One region of the Salinivibrio sp. EAGSL genome, then DNA from elsewhere that is predicted to be linked to it. Evidence: predicted binding sites of a transcription regulator. Region 1 holds the regulator's gene; each other region holds the start of a gene.
The links. The regulator CRP, encoded in region 1, controls carbon source genes, mostly activating them, when cyclic AMP is high. The targets are predictions, from matches to a motif close to TGTGANNNNNNTCACA.
Positions count from the first base shown of each region.

Region 2: a site for CRP is predicted at 1,979-1,994, ahead of malT (HTH-type transcriptional regulator MalT). Genes of this name have one in related genera too.
Region 3: a site for CRP is predicted at 1,356-1,371, ahead of nagE (N-acetylglucosamine-specific PTS transporter subunit IIBC). Genes of this name have one in related genera too.

Region 1 covers NZ_JABWMG010000002.1:13,608-17,825, reverse strand. The annotation lists gene astD (succinylglutamate-semialdehyde dehydrogenase) at 1-364, shown strand, start outside; gene HLG76_RS01495 (DUF1338 domain-containing protein) at 375-1,166, shown strand; gene crp (cAMP-activated global transcriptional regulator CRP) at 1,286-1,918, opposite strand; gene HLG76_RS01485 (phosphoribulokinase) at 2,168-3,037, opposite strand; gene HLG76_RS01480 (YheU family protein) at 3,094-3,312, opposite strand; gene HLG76_RS01475 (hydrolase) at 3,460-4,218, opposite strand, start outside.
Region 2 covers NZ_JABWMG010000005.1:128,762-132,979, reverse strand. The annotation lists gene HLG76_RS04710 (glycogen/starch/alpha-glucan phosphorylase) at 1-1,640, opposite strand, end outside; gene malT (HTH-type transcriptional regulator MalT) at 2,149-4,218, shown strand, end outside.
Region 3 covers NZ_JABWMG010000003.1:61,834-66,051, forward strand. The annotation lists gene nagA (N-acetylglucosamine-6-phosphate deacetylase) at 1-421, opposite strand, end outside; gene nagB (glucosamine-6-phosphate deaminase) at 433-1,233, opposite strand; gene nagE (N-acetylglucosamine-specific PTS transporter subunit IIBC) at 1,552-3,054, shown strand; gene glnS (glutamine--tRNA ligase) at 3,272-4,218, shown strand, end outside.

The DNA.
Region 1 (4,218 bases):
AGCGTTACCCGACGAAGAGTATTTCGGTCCGCTACTACAAGTGCAGCGCTATCAGGATATGGCTGATGCGATCACGAAGGCGAATGATACCCGCTATGGTTTGTCGGCAGGCCTTATCAGTGAAGACGAGGGCGAATGGCAATACTTCCTCGATCATATTCGCGCAGGGATTGTGAATCGTAATCGTCAGTTGACAGGGGCAAGCGGTGATGCGCCATTTGGCGGGCCAGGTGCGTCGGGTAATTTACGTCCAAGCGCTTACTATGCCGCCGATTATTGCGCTTATCCCATGGCATCAATGGAAGGGGAGCAGGTGGTACTGCCTGAGACGTTCGCCCCCGGTATTCCGACTCAACAAGATTAAGGAGACCAATATGGACAGTGGCCAAGCGTTATTCGATAAATTATGGCAAGACTATATTAACCGTCTTTGCCCATCGGCACATCAGGTACATGCCTTGCTCGAAGAAGGGCAGCCTTTAATCAATGATCATATTGCCTTGCGGACATTTGGTTTGCCCAAGGTTGGGCTTGAGGTCTTGGCGCGCCCCTTCCTGGCGCTAGGCTATCAGCAAAAAGGGGACTATACCTTTGAAGCGAAAAAGCTCAATGCCTGCCATTTCGAGCACCCCGATCCTTTGATGCCGAAAGTGTTTATCAGTGAATTGATGGTCGAGCAATGCTCGCCTGCGCTGCAAGCCATTGTTCATAAGCTGGTGGCACAAGTCGATGCGTCGTCACTAACAGGGAGCGATTTTCTTCATCAGGGGCGGCTTTGGGACATCGATAGCGCCACCTATCAAGCGCTTGCTGAGGAGAGTGAATACGCGTCCTGGGTAGCCGCGCACGGTTATGGCGCGAATCATTTCACAGTGAGTGTCAATCAGTTAAAGGCTCATGATCATTGCCAATCGGTTAATCAAAAGCTGCGAGACAATGGCTTTGCAATTAACGAAGCGGGTGGGGAAGTAAAAGGGGACGCATCCGTTTATCTGGAGCAATCCTCCACCATGGCTGACCGTGTCCCTGTTGTTTTCTCTGATGGCACGCAAACCATTCCAGGTGGGTTTTATGAGTTTGCTAAGCGTTATGTGTTGCCCAACGGTGAGTTGTACCAGGGGTTTGTTGCCGCTTCAGCGGATAAAATTTTTGAGAGCACGCACTAACAAATAGTGGATATAACGAGGCCTAAACGGTTAAGGAAGAGTTCGCTCTTCCTTTTTTTTTGTTTTAAAAAGAAAAACCGACGCCAGGGCGTCGGTTGGGAATACAGAGAGCGCTGTGATTAGCGGGTACCGTATACCACGATGGTTTTACCATGGGCTGAAATAAGGTTTTGCTCTTCCAGCATTTTAAGAATACGCCCCACGGTTTCACGCGAGCAGCCAACGATTTGGCCAATTTCTTGACGTGTGATCTTAATTTGCATGCCATCAGGGTGCGTCATGGCATCGGGTTGCTTCGCTAAATTCAACAAGGTTTGCGCAATACGGCCCGTGACGTCCAGGAAGGCAAGATCCCCCACTTTTTGGCTGGTCACTTGCAAACGGCGCGCCATTTGTGAGGACAAACGCATCAATATATCGGGGTTAACCTGGATCAGTTGGCGGAACTTTTTGAATGAGATTTCTGCCACTTCACAAGGAGACTTAGCCCGAACCCAAGCGGTACGCTCCTGATCATCTTCGAAAAGGCCTAGCTCACCGATGAAATCACCTTGGTTAAGATAAGACAGGATCATTTCCTTGCCTTCTTCATCTTTGATTAGAACGGCGACAGACCCTTTCACGATGTAATACAAGGTCTCCGCTTTTTCGCCTGCATGAATCAGCGTGCTTTTAGACGGATACTTGTGGATGTGACAATGTGAAAGGAACCACTCGAGTGTAGGGTCTGTTTGAGGTTTTCCTGGAACCATATAACTTATTTCCTCTGCATGTGTTGCCCGGCAACAACGTCCTATCTTTGTCTGAGGGGTAACCCACCAGATCTATGCACAGAATACGAAGTCTGGGCGCGGGCTACAAGCTCACTGTATGTTAACAAGAGTGTATCTTTTTTTGTTAGCAATTTCTTGATTTTGATCTAGGCCAACCGCCTAAAAAACTGGCAAAAACGTGGCTAAGATCACGGCTTGAGAAGTAATACACGATAGATGCGCTACGCCCTAGCCAATCTTGCCTTTTTCGATTAGCTGCTGAATCAATGGACGGATGATAAGTTCCATCGCAAAGCCCATCTTACCGCCTGGCACGACGAGTGTATTATGCCGTGACATAAAAGACCCCGTGATCATTTGCAGCAGATAAGGAAAGTCGACGTTTTTCATCCCTCGAAAGCGGATCACCACAAAGCTCTCATCCAACGAAGGAATGCCTTTGGCGTTCAGTGGGTTGGAGGTATCGACCGTCGGCACCCGTTGAAAGTTAATGTGAGTGCGTGAGAATTGCGGCGTAATATAATGCAAATAATCGTCCATCGACCGCACAATCGAGTCGGTGACCGCTTCGCGTGAGTGGCCCCTATCGCGGGTATCGCGGACAAACTTCTGAATCCACTCAAGGTTGACGATCGGGACCATACCAATCAATAGGTCGACATGTTGGGCGACATTGACCTCACCATCAACCACACCGCCGTGCAAGCCTTCGTAAAATAGTACGTTGGTATTGTCGGGTAAATCCTGCCATGGTGTGAAGGTCCCTGGCATTTGATTGTAGGGCACCGCTTCGTCAAAGGTATGCAAGTAGCGGCGATATTTGCCTGTGCCGAGTTCACCGTACTCACGGAAAAACTGCTCTAATCGCGGAAAATCATTGGCGGTGGGGCCAAAGTAACTAATGTGCCGTCCTTGCTCACGTGCTTTACGGATCTCGACGTCCATTTCCGGTCGCGTAAAGCGATGGAAACTGTCCCCTTCTAGCCACGCCGCTTTGATGTTCATCATCTGGAACATCTTACGGAATGCTTCGGATGTGGTGGTGGTCCCTGCTCCTGAAGAGCCGGTGACCGCGATGATTGGATGTTTAGCCGACATGACGCGCCCTGTCATTCAGTCTGAATGTGTATCGCTGTTTATTGCGTACAGCGATGCTAAGATCTGAGTGCTTCTTTACGACGAATATCCACTGTCTCGTGCAACTCAGAATACACAATCACGGCGTCGCCGGATTGCAGTTGTTGGCGAACATCCGCCACTTTTTGTGCAAAGCTGACTTCCTGCTCACCATAATCGGTTCCTTCCCGTAACACAAAGTGCTCGATTAAACGAGTCAGTGTTTCCTCAGGGACCGATTGCCAAGGAACCATCATACTACATCACCTTTTGTTGATTTATGGCTGAGACGTTAGGGTGCTTGATGCTGATATTGTGAATCAGCTCGCATTTTACCCAATCATTCAACACAATGCAGTAGATCAATGTGCGTCGGTCTTTTTTGCTTTGCGTGGCGTCCTTTTTTAACGGGACGAGCAAAGGCGTGAGGCTAACCAGTGAGGCACCGACTGCTCCAGCCAGAACTGTGGCTGGCGCCAACTGCCGGTAACAAAACCAACATGCCCACCATGTTCGCTCAGTTGATAGTCAATATTCGCGGGCAGAGGCGAGGTTGGGATCACTGCGTCGGTCATAAAGGGATCGTCTTTCGCATGGATAATCGCAAGTGGGACCGTAATAGCGTCAAGGACAGATAAACCACTACAGCTTTGATAGTAGTGTTGAGCATCGTCAAAGCCATGCAGCGGTGCGGTGACCGTTTGATCAAACTCGAACAGAGTTTTAATCTTTGGCCGCTCCCCAGCATGCCACCGACCCACTTTTTGGTGTCGGGTAAGTTTTTCCGATAAGGTTTGTCGCATCGACCGTAGCAAATACGCTTGATAAACACGGGAAAACCCTTGTTGAATACGGGTCGAGCACGCCGCTAAATCGAGCGGGGGAGAAATAGCACAACCACAACTGACAATCGGATCATGCTGATAGTCGGCCAGGTAGCGCACCAACATGTTTCCTCCCAAAGAGACTCCCACAGCGGCAATCTCATTGTTCGGGTAGGTCTGGCGTAAATAGGTCAAAAATGCCCGAGCGTCCTCCGTTTCGCCGGAATGATAAGTCCGCGGCGCGCGATTAAGACGGCCACTGCAACCGCGAAAATGCATCACCACACCGCACCAGCCTTGCTGTTTAAAAGCGGCCAATAATCCATTGGCATAAGGGCT
Region 2 (4,218 bases), on a different contig from region 1:
TCGAAAATCGCATCGGTGTTAAGCGTGATATCGAGGTTGGATTTTACCCAGTCAGCAAGGCGCTGTTTATTGCGCTTCTTGACCGCCATGAAGGTTTTCTGAAAATCAGCGTCGTCAGCATATTGTGCAACCTGCTCGAGTTGCTCAAGCTGTGCTGGCCACTGCTCGCCAATTTTTTCACTGATCAAGTTTGATAAATCAGGATTACAGAACTTCAACCAACGACGCGGTGTAATGCCGTTTGTCACATTTTGAATGCGACCTGGATAAAGCGCATCAAACTCAGGGAATAAATCACGTTTAACCAACTGTGAGTGCAAGGCCGCGACACCGTTGACAGCATAAGAGCCAATCACACACAGATTCGCCATGCGTACCATGCGCTCACCTTGATCATCGATCACGGATAACACTTGCTGTTTGCGCACATCACCAGGCCACTTTTGCTCCACGTCTTGTAAGAAACGATGGTTGATCTCGAAAATGATCTCCATATGGCGAGGAAGAAGCTCTGCCATGAGCGATTCACTCCACGTTTCAAGCGCTTCAGGTAATAACGTGTGGTTCGTGTAAGCAAAGGTGCGGCTAGCAATGGCCCACGCTTCATCCCAACCTAAGCGATAATCATCTAGCAACACACGCATCAGTTCAGGAATGGCGATCGTTGGGTGAGTATCGTTAAGCTGAATGGTTTCATACTCCGGCAACGCCGCCAACGCATGTCCGGCTTCCAAGTGACGGCGAAGAATGTCACCCACTGAGGCGGCGCTATGGAAGTACTGCTGCATTAAACGCAGCGTCTTGCCCGCATCATGATTATCGTTGGGGTAAAGGACTTTAGTCAGGTTACCCGCATCAATATCAGCTTGCTGCGCATGGGTGTACTCGCCCGCATTAAAAGCATCAAGCGCGAACGGTGTCAGTGCTCGACCTTCCCACAAACGCAATGGATAAACGGTGTTACTTTGGTAACCGACAATGGGTAAGTCCCAAGGCATTGCCTGGATTTTCAAGCTAGGCACCCATTGACGATAGGTATGCCCCGCTTCTTCAACGACCTCAACATGGCCATAAAAACCAATGGTTTGAGTCAGGTCCGGACGGACGACTTCCCAAGGGTAGCCTTCTGGCTCACGCCATGCATCAGGCGCTTCTTGCTGCGCCCCTTGATCGAAAGATTGGCGGAAAAGGCCATACTCGTAGTGTAAGCCATAGCCAACTGCTGGATATTGCTGTGCCGCGAGTGAATCCATAAAGCAAGCGGCGAGACGCCCAAGCCCACCGTTGCCGAGTGACGGGTCACGCTCTTGCTCTAATAAGTCGGTAAGACCCAGACCGAGTTCACCAACGGCCTCAGCAATCACATCGTATAAACCCATGCTAATCAGGTTGTTGCCCGTCAAACGGCCAATGAGAAATTCAAGAGATAAATAGTTAACGCTTTTGGCCTGTTTGATCGCTTGATCGTTTTCAGTCGCCACCAAGTCGCCTGTTGTGTGCTCAGCTAATGCACGCCCTAAGGCAAGGTACCAATCGCGTTGTTGAGCGGTTTCAGGTGCGTGACCTAGCTGGGTCAAGTGTTGGACCATGCTGATTTTAAACGCACTTTTATCAAAGGCATGTTGCTGTTTTGGGGTCATGTCATAACTCTCAATAATGGAATGAAACCTTGATGGCTATTCATCCTGCCCAACTCGAGAGTAACAAACATCCTCCCACTCACAGTGACGGAAAGGAGGAGATAGCAGGGCGTAGAGAGCTGTGTCACACACCAACAGTGAGCCGCCTCTCATCAATCCTAGCATCCACATACAAGCCAGTGATCAACATCACGTTATGGGACAAAAAGCATTCGAAAAGCAGCATGAAAAGTAAGAAATCACTTTTGTTATTTTTGTGCGCCAGCGCAAATTCTATATTTTCCAGGACACATAAATGTACAAAGCTATTTAAAAGGATAGCGAAAACAAAAAACTATTGTGATATAAATCACAAATATAGGGCGTAGATGCACCATTCTAGAGCAATCAACACAAGAGTGGAGAGAGATCATAGTTTGCGATCTAGGAGTCGCATAGACTCCAAGGAGGATAAAGCAGTGTCGCGCTGAGGGGCCGGCACCGTATTTGAGGTTAAGGACAGTGTGTTATGTGGATCCCATCAAAACTTACTCGACCAGGTCGGCTTTATAACGCCATATTGCGCCCTCGGGTGCTCGATATGCTACAACAAGCGCCTCACTATAAATTAGTGATGTTCCGCTCCCCCGCCGGCTATGGCAAAACAACCATGGCCGCACAATGGCTGGCTGATCAGTCCCATGTTGGCTGGTTTAGTATTGATGACAGTGACAATGATAGCTTCCGCTTTATTAACTACTTGTTACAAGCCCTGCATCAAGCCACGCAAGAAGGCTGCGCAAACACCATTAAGCTTGCTGAGAAGCGCCAATTCTCATCGCTTCGTGCACTTTTATCCGATGTGTTTGCCGAGTTAGCGAATTTTCATGCCACCAGCTATCTGGTATTGGATGATTATCAGCTTATTGATAACGAAGAAATCCATGAAGCCATGCGTTTTTTCATCAAGCACATGCCGGATAACCTCACTTTGGTCGTCACTTCACGAGCCAACCCGCCATTGGGCACCGCGAACTTGCGTGTTCGTGACTTAATGATCGAAATCGGGAACGAATTACTCGCCTTTGATAACGAAGAGACCACCCGCTTTTTTAATCAACGCGTGGCCGATGGGGTCGATGAGTCAACCGCCAATGCCTTGTGTACCTACGTTGAAGGTTGGCCGTCAGCATTGCAACTGATTGCGATTCAAGCACAGCACCAAAAGCGTACGCTCATGCAAAGCGCGGCCTCGTGTGCCAGCTTTAACCATGCCCACCTTTGGGACTATTTAGCGGAAGAAGTGTTTGATTTACTTGATACTGAAACCCGTCAGTTTTTGATGAAAGTGTCGGTATTAGAAATGTTCAACGATGAATTAGTCTATGCCTTAACGGAGCGCGGCGACGCGTTGGGGATGCTGGAGTCTCTGAACCGCTACGGTTTATTTATTTATCCACTCGAAGGCGACAACAATTGGTTCCGTTTTCACCATCTATTTGCTGAATTTCTTGCCCATGAGCGCCAGGCTCGGATCCCACAGCAGCAACAAACACTGCATCGGCAAGCGGCCTTAGCTTGGCTCAAGCTTGAATCGCCACATCAAGCATTGCGCCACGCACGTTATGGCGAGGATGATGCCCTGTTGGCAGATATTCTGAATCAATATGGTTGGCGGATGTTTAACCGTGGGGAGCTATCGACCCTCGAAGCGGCTATCAGCAAGCTAAATAACGAGTACTTGTACCAGTATCCGAGTTTAAGCCTACTTCGAGCTTGGCTTGCACAAAGCCAGCATCGCTATCATGAAGTGGGTGAGCTATTAGCAAGTGCAGAAAAAGCCTATCAAGCTCGCGAAATACCGCTCGACATTGATTATCAAGGCAATGCCAATGCGCTACTTGCACAGGTGGCAATTAATGCCAACGACCCAGAGCGAGCCATGCGCCTGGCTGAAAAAGCACTTGAGCAACTAGATAGCGCCAATTACCGTGGCCGTATTGTCGCGACATCTGTCGTTGGCGAGGTGAACCATGTGCTCGGCGAGCTCGATCGTGCCTTATCGATGATGCAACAAACGGAAAAACTCGCTCGCCAGCACCAAGTGTATCACCAGGCACTTTGGGCAATTTTACAACAAAGTGAAATTCTTCTGGCACAAGGCTATGTGCAAGCGGCATTTGAGCTGCTCGACAGTGCCGATCAACTCATTGAAGATCAGCAATTACACCAAGTTCCTTTACATGAATTTGCTTTACGTCTTCGCGCACAAATTCTTTGGTGTTGGAACCGTTTAGACGAAGCCGAAGCCTGTGCCTACAAGGGGCTCCAAGTGCTAGAGAATCAGCCCCCGAGCAAACATCTACACAGTTATTCCATGCTCTCCCGCGTCGCTGTTAGCCGCGGTGAACTCGACAAAGCTGCCAAGCACATTGAGCATATTGAGCATCTATTACGTGAGTCGGTTTATCATGTCGATTGGACCGCTAACGCGTCTTTATCGTTGTTACTCTATTGGCAAGCCAAACACGAACTTCCTCATACGGAGGAGTGGCTCCATCAAGCCGTTCGCCCCGCATCGGCCTGTAATCACTTTAGC
Region 3 (4,218 bases), on a different contig from region 1:
TATGAATTCCTTTTTTTTGAGTATTTAAATAAGGTCCTTCTAAATGCAACCCAACTGCTTGATGCGGGTGCTTGGCTTTATGGTCCCGCATTGCCGCGACAGCGGCTTTCATATCGGCATCAGAGCTGGTGATCAGGGTAGGCAGGAAATTAGTGCAACCTGATTTAAGATTCGCTTGGTGCATGGTATCGATGGTATCGGACGTAATGTCATCATTAAACATCACGCCGCCACAGCCATTCAGCTGCAGATCAATAAAACCAGGGCTAACCATCGCACCTTCTAGACTGCGTGTTTCAATATCAGTGGAAAGCGCATGTTGTGGGCATACGTCTGCAATCAGGCCTTCCCGAATGACGATGGCATGATCATCAAGTACCTCATGGCCAGTAAAAATCCGGCAGTGGGTTAGGGCATACATGCTTAAATTCCTTATAAATGATGGATATTTTGGGCTTCAAGCTCTTGAAAGTACTTCACCGTTTTGACTTTTAGCTCTGCGGTTGAGGGCGAGTCGCACACAATCATGGCCTTGGGATGAAGCTGCAGTGCCGAGACGGTCCAAAGATGATTGACGGACCCTTCTACCGCCGCTTCGAGCGCTTGCGCTTTATTGGCACCAGTAACCAGAATCATGACTTCTTCGGCATCGAGTAGCGTACCAACACCGATGGTGAGCGCGTGTTTTGGCACTTGATTGATATCATTATCAAAGAAGCGAGAGTTTGCCACACGCGTGTCTTCGGTCAAGGTTTTGATCCGAGTTCGTGATGCTAGCGAAGAGGCCGGTTCATTAAATGCAATGTGGCCATCGTTACCCACACCGCCCATAAAGAGATGAATTTTGCCGTAGGCTTTGATTTTTTCTTCATAGCGTTGGCATTCCGCCTCGATATCGGTCGCATTTCCATCAAGCAGGTTGATGTTTTTTTCCTGAATATCAATGTGGTTAAAGAAGTTTTCATACATAAAGGTACGATAGGCCTGCGGATGATTGGCCGGGATACCACAGTATTCGTCCATATTGAATGTCACCACATGTTCAAAGCTGATTTCGCCTTTTTTATGAAGTTTAATCAATTGGTTGTAGGTATTCAGTGGGGTGCCACCGGTCGGCAAACCTAACACAAAAGGGTGGTCTGCGGTCGGGGCAAACTGGTTAATGGTATCGACGATGTAACGCGCCGACCAAAGACCAACTTGCTGGCTGGTTTGTAAAGGAATGAGTCGCATGAGTCACCTCGGTAATCGGTTCCGGAATCTAGGCTCTAGCATAACGGATATGTGCATTTATTTTCATCATAAAATAAGTTTTATGATCAGACTAACAATTTTCTTCTGTTTTGGGGTTATTCGGTGATGACTCTCACAAATAGCACGGGTTTAATTTGCGAAGCGAATTTATTGACATAAACTGCGAGTGAGTAACATTGCTTTACAAAAGAAGTGATTTAATAAAAAGTCCTTGAGTGAATGCTCAAGTGGTGGTTCCAGCAAAGGCGCATAGACGCACAATTGCTGAACACAGAAAAATACACAGGGGGAACGACGGTGAATATTCTTGGTTATGCACAACGTATAGGTCGTGCGCTGATGGTGCCGGTAGCGGTACTACCTGCAGCTGCGATCTTAATGGGGGTCGGTTACTGGCTGGATCCAACCGGTTGGGGCGCAAATAATGCCCTTGCTGCTTTTATGATTAAGTCAGGCGCGGCGATCATTGATAACATGTCCGTCTTATTTGCCATTGGTGTGGCATATGGGATGTCAAAAGATAAAGACGGTGCGGCGGCACTGGCGGGCTTTGTTGGCTTTATGGTGATCACCACGTTATGTGCCCCAGGCGCGGTTAGCCAAATTGGTTTAATCGATATTTCTCTGGGTAACAATGAGTTAGCGTTTAGCAAAATCAATAACCAGTTTATCGGTATCTTGATTGGTGTGGTGTCGGCTGAGCTTTATAATCGCTATAGCGGCGTTGAGCTGCCAAAAGCGTTGGCCTTCTTTAGTGGTAAACGCTTGGTACCTATCCTGGTATCTGTGGTGGCTATCGCCATTTCGTTTGTACTGATGTTTGTCTGGCCTGTGGTGTTTGGTGGCCTGGTTCACTTCGGTGAAAGCATTACCAACTTAGGCGCCGCCGGTGCTGGTATTTACGGCTTCTTTAACCGCCTACTTATTCCAGTCGGGCTGCATCATGCGCTGAATGCGGTATTCTGGTTCGATACCGTCGGGATTAATGACTTGGGTCGTTTCTGGCTCGGTGCGCAAGGCCTAGAATCTGGTGAGGCGATTAAAGGCACTACAGGCATGTATATGGCCGGTTTCTTCCCCGTGATGATGTTTGGCCTACCGGGTGCAGCGTTGGCTATGTATCACACCGCTCGCCCAGAGAATAAAGCACGTGTGGCATCGATCATGATTGCTGCAGGCTTTGCGTCTTTCTTTACCGGGGTGACTGAACCGCTTGAGTTTGCCTTCCTGTTCGTCGCGCCAGTGCTGTTTGTCTTGCATGCGTTCTTGACCGGTATTTCGTTGTTCATTGCTGCAACGTTCAACTGGACGGCAGGCTTTGGTTTCTCGGCAGGCCTTGTTGACTTGGTGTTGTCTTCGAAAAACCCCGTCGCCAACGAGTGGTATATGCTTCCTGTCATGGGGCTGGTGTTCTTTGTGCTCTACTATGCCACCTTCCGAGCGGCTATCATGGCAATGAACTTGAAAACGCCAGGTCGAGAAGATGACGCGGTTGAAAGTGCGCCTGCCAACAACAATGGCAAGAGTGATAACCGTGAACTTGCGCGTCAATACTTGAAAGCATTAGGCGGCCATCAAAACCTGACTTCGATTGATGCCTGTATTACGCGTTTGCGTCTGTCAGTTGCTGACCGTGATATTGTTGATGAAGCGAAGCTGAAAGCGATTGGTGCGATGGGCGTGGTTAAACTCGGCGAAAATAACTTGCAGGTTATCCTCGGTCCATTGGCAGAGATTATTGCCGGGGAGCTCAAGCAGATCCCTGAAGATGAAGATCTCTCCAAGGTGTCGTTGCCTTAAACTTAGTTTGAATGATGAATAATGACGATGAAAACGCTCAGCGGGTTGCTGGGCGTTTTTTTTTATCCACGGAGCATGTTGGTTTCGTCTAAAAAAGTAACAATTAAGAGGGCGTAGCAAAGACAATCACAACAACGGGTTGAGTCAGAGGGCGGAATAGGCGATCATAACGTTTATGTAGCTTTAAAATTCGCATTTTTGATACGAGGTAACCTTGATGAGTGATGCTGAAGCTCGTCCCACTAACTTTATTCGCCAAATCATTGATAAAGATTTGGCGGAAGGGAAACACACAGCGATCGTGACACGTTTCCCACCGGAGCCGAATGGGTATTTGCACATTGGCCATGCTAAATCAATTTGTTTGAATTTTGGGATTGCGCAAGACTATCAGGGTGAATGTAACCTGCGTTTTGACGATACCAACCCAGAGAAAGAAAACGTTGAGTATGTCGCGTCAATCAAGCGTGATGTGCAGTGGCTAGGCTTTGATTGGGCGGGAGAGGTGCGTTACTCCTCAAACTACTTTGATAAGCTTTATGGCTATGCCATCGAGTTGATTAAAAAAGGATTGGCGTATGTTGAAGAGCTCACGCCCGATGAGATCCGCGAGTATCGCGGTACCCTGACGGCGCCGGGCAAACATAGCCCTTACCGTGAGCGTACTGTTGAAGAAAACCTCGCACTGTTTGAAAAAATGCGCGCGGGGGATTTCGAAGAAGGAAAAGCCTGTCTACGAGCCAAAATAGACATGGCATCGCCGTTTATGGTGATGCGTGATCCTGTGCTTTATCGCGTTCGTTTTGTCCATCATCACCAAACTGGGGATAAGTGGTGCATTTACCCAATGTATGACTTCACCCACTGCATTTCTGATGCGCTTGAGGGCATTACTCACTCACTTTGTACGTTAGAGTTTCAAGACAACCGTCGATTGTATGATTGGGTACTGGAAAACATCACCATTGATTGTACGCCTCATCAGTATGAATTTAGCCGTCTGAATCTCGAATACACGGTGATGTCGAAACGTAAACTCAATCAATTGGTGGAAGAACAACTCGTTAATGGTTGGGATGACCCACGTATGCTGACTATCTCTGGCTTACGTCGTCGCGGCTATACACCGGCGTCGATTCGTGAGTTTTGTCAGCGTATTGGTGT